One region of the Massilia sp. S19_KUP03_FR1 genome, then DNA from elsewhere that is predicted to be linked to it. Evidence: predicted binding sites of a transcription regulator. Region 1 holds the regulator's gene; the other holds the start of a gene.

Region 1 (3,347 bases):
GCCGTGGTGGCGCACTGGCAGAAGGGCAAAGTCAATCCGGACGGGTACGTCAGCTCGATGCCGAGCATGATGGACTTCCCGATGACCGAAGCGATGCGCGACGGCCTGGCCGACGCCAATGGCGGCAACGTCTTCTCGAATGTCTACGAGACGCTGTCGCTCGATTACCTGTACCCGAATCCGGGCAATCTGGTTGTCTTCGCCGGCAACCACGATACCTCGCGCATCTACAGCGTGGTGGGTGAAGACATGGGCAAGTACAAGATGGACATTGTGTTCCTGATGACCATGCCGCGCATTCCGCAGTTCTACAGCGGCGACGAAATCCTCATGACCAGTTCGACCAAGGAACGCAACGACTCGAGCTACCGCACCGATTTCCCGGGCGGCTGGAAGGGCGACAGCATCGACGCTTTCAGCGGCCGCAACCTCGGCGCCAAAGAAGCCGAAGCGCAGGCCTTTGTCAAAAAGCTGGTCAACTGGCGCAAGACGCAGCCGCTGATCCATCACGGGAAAATGATGCATTACGGGGCCGAAGAAAACACCTACGTTTACTTCCGCTATGACGGCAAGAAGAAGGTGATGGTCGCCTTCAACAACAACCCCGGCGAGAAGGTACTCAAGGCTGAGCGCTTCCGCGAGATGCTCGCTGGCGTCAGCGGCGGGGTCGATGTGTTGACCGGCGCGCGCTTTGATTTGCGGACCGAGGTGAAATTGCCGGCGCGGTCGGCGGTGGTGCTGGAGTTGAACTGAACGACGCCGGGTTGGTGCTGCAAATTCAGCATGGATCCCGGCCTGCGCCGGGATGACGTTTTCAAGGCCAGCGCTCTCAGATACGTCATTCCCGCGCAGGCGGGAACCCATACCACTTCGACAAAATCGATAACGCTCGCGCGGCAGCGCCGCAAAGCGCCGCCGCGCCGTCTACCGCTAAAATGCCCGTTTCGCACCATGAGCCAGCACGAAGCAGTAGAATCGGCGCCATGACAACTTCCCCCCTCCCCGCCATCAAAGCCGGCTGCGCCACCTGCAGCATGCACCAGCTGTGCCTGCCCATGGGCCTGTCCGACAACGACATGGCCCGCCTCGACCAGGTCATCGGCCGCCGCCGCCGCATCGCCAGCGGCGAACGCCTGTACCAGATGGATGCGCCATTCAAGTCGCTGTACGCGATCCGCTTCGGCCATTTCAAGACCTCCCAGATCAACGCCGCCGGCGGCCAGCAGATCACCGGCTTCCAGATGGCCGGCGAACTGCTCGGCATGGACGCCATCAGCAGCGAACGGCACCAGTGCGACGCGGTGGCGCTGGAAGACAGCGAAGTATGCGAGATTCCCTTCGATACGCTCGAAGGCCTGTTTGGCGAGATGCCGAATCTGCTGCGCCACTTCCACCGCATGATGAGCGGCGAAATCACGCGCGAGCAGAACGTCATGCTGCTGCTGGGGAATATGCGCGCCGAGCAGCGCTTCGCGGTGTTTCTCACCAACCTGGCGGCCCGCTACGCCGCGCGCGGCTACTCCTCGACCCAGTTCGAGCTGCGCATGTCGCGCGAAGACATCGGCAATTACCTGGGCCTGACCATCGAAAGCGTCAGCCGCCTGCTGTCACGCTTCAAGACGCTCGGCCTGCTGGCAGTGACCAAGCGCGCCATCACCCTGCGCGAACCGGCGCGCCTGCAGGCGCTCGCGGCCGGCACGGAGCAGTGCAGCCCACTCGTTTAGACCGTGGCGGAATGGCGCTGGCCAGACTCGAGGTAGCGGTCGAACACCATGCAGATATTCCGGATTAACAGGCGCCCTTTCGGCGTGACCGTGATCCAGTCGGGCGTAACCGTGGCCAGGCCGTCGGCCTCGAGGTCGGCCAGCGCCGCCAGCTCCTGCGCGAAATAATCGGCAAAGGCGATCGGAAACGCCTGCTCGAAGGCGGCCACCGACAGCTCAAAATGGCACATCAAACTCCCGATCAGGGAGCGCCGCAGCGCGTCGTCCATGGACAGCGTCACGCCCCGTTCGATGGGCAGCGTGCTGGCGTCGATGCCGGCATAGTAGGCCGTCAGGTGCTTGGCGTTCTGGCTGTAGGTGGCGCCCACGGCGCCGATGGCGGACACGCCGAACGCGACGATGTCGGCGTCGGCATGCGTCGAATAGCCCTGGAAGTTGCGGTGCAGCCGGCCCTGGCGCTGCGCCACCGCCAGCTCGTCGTCCGGCTTGGCGAAATGGTCCATGCCGATATACACATACCCCGCCGTAGCCAGCCGTTCGATGGCCAGGCCCAGCATGGCCAGCTTGGCGTCGGCGCCGGGCATGTCAGCGTCCTGCAGCATGCGCTGCGCCTTGAACAGGTGCGGCATGTGGGCGTAGTGGTACAGCGCGATGCGGTCCGGGTCGGCCGCGATCACCCGCTCGAGCGTGGTCGCCATCGTCGCAAGCGTCTGCAGCGGCAGGCCGTAGATCAGGTCGATGTTCACCGAGCGGTAGCCAAATGCCCGGGCGGCGTCGATGATCGCCTGGGTCTGCACCTCGGGCTGGATGCGGTTCACGGCGCGCTGCACCCGCTCGTCATAATCCTGCACGCCCAGGCTCAAACGATTGAAGCCTTGCCGGCGCAGGCTGGCAATGCGCTCCACCGTGACCGTACGCGGATCGATTTCGATGGCATATTCGCCCACCGCGTCGGGCGCGAATTGAAAGTGGCTGCGCAGGTGCGCCATCAGCTCGTCCATTTGCGCGTCCGACAGATAGGTCGGCGTGCCGCCGCCCAGGTGCAGCTGGTCGACGCGGTTCATGCCGTCGTAGAGTGCCGCCTGCATGGTGATTTCACGCTTCAGGTAATCGAGGTAGACGGCGGCCTTGTCGCGCTCGCGCGTGACGATCTTGTTGCAGGCGCAGTAGTAGCAGATCGACGCGCAGAACGGGATGTGCACGTACAGCGACAGCGGCGTGCCGCTCTGGCGCGTGCGGCGGTGGGCCACGGCGGCGAGATAGTCGCGGTAGCCGAACCCGTTCTGGAAGCGGTCGGCGGTGGGGTACGAGGTGTAGCGCGGACCGGGGCGGCCGAGTTTGCGCAGCAGCGGCGCATCGAACGTGGGAGAAACTAAAGACATGGACACTTCCTGCTGATGGACCGCCCGGGCTTGAGCAAGATCCTGTTGCAGGGAGTGTAGAAAGACGGCTCTTTAAAATCTTTGCGCTGCATCAAATATGCCCCAGCCAGCTGTGATAGCGGCGGAGGCAGATGCTGGGGCAAATCAACCGCGCTGGCGCATCGCCTCGTCGATTTTTTTGTCAGTGTTGTACTGACTGAGTGCATACACGGCCCAGATGGCGGCCGGCAGCCAGCCGATC
Region 2 (3,347 bases), on a different contig from region 1:
CGAATGAGAACCTGCGCCGCCTGGCCGCCCACACCGAAAATATCAAGGAAGGCGAGCGCAAGCGCATTGCGCGTGAAATCCACGACGACCTGGGCCAGAATTTATTGGCGCTGCGCATCGAAGCCGATTTGCTGGCCTCGCGCACCAGCGCCCGCCACCCCCAGTTGCACGCGCGCGCGCGCCGCACCTTGCAGCAGATCGACATCACCATCAAAAGCGTGCGCCAGATCATCAATGACCTGCGTCCGAACGTGCTCGATCTGGGCCTCGGCGCGGCAGTCGACTGGCAAGTGGCGCAATTTCGCCAGCGCACCGGGATTGCCTGCGATGTGATGGAAGACCTGGACGACATGGCCATCGACGATGGCTGCGCCACGGCGCTGTTCCGCATTCTGCAGGAATCGCTGACGAATATTTCGCGCCACGCCCAGGCCACGCGCGTGCGCGTTGAATTGCGCTTGCTGCATGCGCGCATCACGATGACCATCAGCGACAACGGCGTCGGCATGGATTCCGCCAAGCGCGACAATCCGGGCTCGTTCGGCCTGGTCGGCATCGAGGAACGGGTCAAGATCCTGGGCGGCGCCTTCACCGTCACCAGCCGTCCCGGCGCCGGCACGACGATCGAAGTGAGCGTGTCGGCAGCACTGAACCTGGCAGTCCCGGCGCCGATCATGCCGCCACCAGTGCAGGCTGCGGCACTGATGCGCACGCTGACGCGGGTCTGACGGCACCGGCGCAGCGCCCTGCTGAGTCGGTTTTTTCCCACACCTTCCATATGGCACGGCGCGCTGTCAGCCGACGCCCCTCGGCACTAAGAATCCACCGAGCAAGAATTGACGTGGATCAATCCTTTCCTGTTGATCTCGGGCAAAGTCGGCTTCATCGACGAACCCGAAAAGGAGGCCCAAGCCGGATCGACAAACCCATCGCAGCAACGTACTGCAGCAGCATAAAACCCATATTAATCACGCCGAAATGAAGGAACTTCCATGAATACCATGCAAACTTCCAGCGCCATCGATGCCATCAACGCCCTTGATCTGGGCCCCATCAAAACCAAGCTGATGCATGCCGCATCGGGAGAAGGCTGGACTGCGGCCCACACCGACAGCGTCGAAGCGGAGTATCGGCGTTTTCTGACCTTAATGAAGCTGTATCCGAATGAGTCGACCGCGCCGTTGGTCGATGTGGACACGTTCTGGCACTACCATATTCTGGACACGGCAAAATATGCAGCCGACTGCGCTGCCGCGTTTGGCTACTTCCTGCACCACTACCCTTACCTGGGCCTGGCGGGCGAAGAGGACGCCGCGGCACGCGACGGCGCCGGCGCGCGCATGCAGGAACTGTACGCCGCGACCTTCGGCGCCAGCATGCCGGCCGCGATCGCCAGCGCGCCTGCATGGTGCGGCGTGGCGGCGGCCAAGGCGACGGCCTGGTGTGGCGCCACGACGGCGGCCCCTGCCGGCCAGGCCGTCGCGTGGTGCGGTGCCACCACGGCGAAGCCCCAACTGGCGTGGTGCGGTGCGACCACGGCGGCGCCACAACTGGCGTGGTGCGGCTCGGCCACGGCGGCGCCGCAACTGGCATGGTGCGGTGCGACCACGGCGAAGCCACAACTGGCGTGGTGCGGTGCGACCACCGCGACGCCACAAATGGCATGGTGCGGTGCGGCGCGGCCGACCGCAGTGCAGGTCGGCCCGGACATCCTGCTGACCGTCCAGCAAGCCAGCTGATGCGCTAGTCATCCCCGCGATCGACAAGCCTTTTTGCTTGCCGATCGCTGCCAACCCAAAAAGTTCAAGGAGTAGCTCGTCTTTTTGCTCGCCTTTGATAATTATCAACAACCAGCTGAGTTATCTGTCCGATATTGATATTCGTCATGTACGTAGTTCCACATCGACAATATGTGGTTTGCATACATCGAAATCACGACGACGATAACCAGCCAAGGATGTTAATAATGATCAATCAAACCGCCTTTGCCGCCATCGCGGCCCTCGACCTCGATCGTATCAAAACCAAATTGTGCCATGTGGAAAGCGGCGAAGGCTGGAGCCGCGCCCGCGTCGATGCTGCCGAAGTGGAATACCGGCGTTTTTTGTACCTGATGAAAGCGTTTCCGACCGAGCAAACCGTTCCCAGCGTCGAGGTCGATACTTTCTGGCATTACCACATTCTCGACACCATGAAATATGCGGCCGATTGCACCGCCGCATTCGGCTACTTCCTGCACCACGACCCTGCCGTGGGCCTGGCCGGTGCCAGCGAAGCGCCGGAAAGGTTCCGGCGCGCCGCGCGCATGGCGTCGCTTTACCAGGCCACGTTCGGCGCCCTGCCGGCCGCGACCGGCGCCAAATCCTATTGCGGTTCGGCGGTCAGTTATTGCGGCTCGGCGGTCAGTTACTGCGGTCGCGCCGTCAGCTATTGCGGCTCGGCCGTCAGTTATTGCGGTTCCGCCGGCCCGACGATTGCCCGGTCCGCTGCAGCACCCGTCAACGCCATCCCGGCCTGAGCCGCCATCGCCTGCACTGCCGCAGTCACATCCGGGTAGCGCAGGCGCACACCGAGTTCGTGCTTGATGCGGCCATTGTCGAGACGGCGCGACTCGGACATGAACGACATCGTCACCGGCGACGCCTGCGCCGCCAGTTCGGCACGCGCCAGGCGCGGCACCCGCGCCACCTGAAACGCATCGGCCACGACATCGAAATATTCCGCCATCTTCATGTGCGTATCGTCGACCGCGTGGTAGATCCGTCCCGGGCGCGCCCGGAACAAGGCCAGCGCCACGATGTGCGCCAGGTCGTCGGCGTGGATATGATTCGTAAATACATCGTCCTCGGCACGCAGGGCCGGCGCCTGGTCGGCCAGGCGCTTCATCGGCAGCCGGTCGGCCGCATAAATGCCTGGCACCCGGATGATGGCGACCTGGCTGCCGCTGTGCCGGCCCCAGGCGCGCAGTGTCCGTTCGGCGTCGACGCGGCGCCGCGCGCGCGGATTGTGCGGCGCCACCGTGCGGGTTTCCGCGACCAGCGCACCGTGGCAATCGCCATACACACCACTGGTGCTGAGATAGACCAGCCGGGTGGCGCCGCGTAGCGCCTGGACCAGGTGGCGCGTGCGCGTATCGCTTGCGCCTTCCCCTTTCGGCGGCGCCATGTGCACCACCAGCGGCGCCAGCCGCGACAGGCGCGCCAGCGTATGCGGCAGATCGAGGTCGGCCACCACGGGAATCGCGCCGGCCGCGCGCAGTTCGGCGCAGCGCGCCGGATTGCTGGTGACGGCAAACACGCGAAACCGGTCGCGCACCAGTGGCAGCAGGCGCATGCCGACATCGCCGC

Evidence for each region. The regulator FNR, encoded in region 1, switches genes on or off when oxygen is low (the NO sensors DNR and NnrR bind a similar motif). The targets are predictions, from matches to a motif close to TTGATNNNNATCAA.
Region 2: V6M87_RS02020 (glycine-rich domain-containing protein) is a predicted target of FNR. The motif match lies at 1,834-1,847, and genes of this name have one in related genera.

Annotation. Positions count from the first base shown of each region.
Region 1 is NZ_JAQQPS010000006.1:60,563-63,909, forward strand. Features, by position in the region: gene V6M87_RS08205 (glycoside hydrolase family 13 protein) at 1-753, shown strand, start outside; gene fnr (fumarate/nitrate reduction transcriptional regulator Fnr) at 984-1,724, shown strand; gene hemN (oxygen-independent coproporphyrinogen III oxidase) at 1,721-3,106, opposite strand; gene V6M87_RS08220 (YqaE/Pmp3 family membrane protein) at 3,251-3,347, opposite strand, start outside.
Region 2 is NZ_JAQQPS010000002.1:68,642-71,988, reverse strand. Features, by position in the region: gene V6M87_RS02030 (CHASE domain-containing protein) at 1-728, shown strand, start outside; gene V6M87_RS02025 (glycine-rich domain-containing protein) at 993-1,739, shown strand; gene V6M87_RS02020 (glycine-rich domain-containing protein) at 1,967-2,518, shown strand; gene V6M87_RS02015 (SDR family oxidoreductase) at 2,449-3,347, opposite strand, start outside.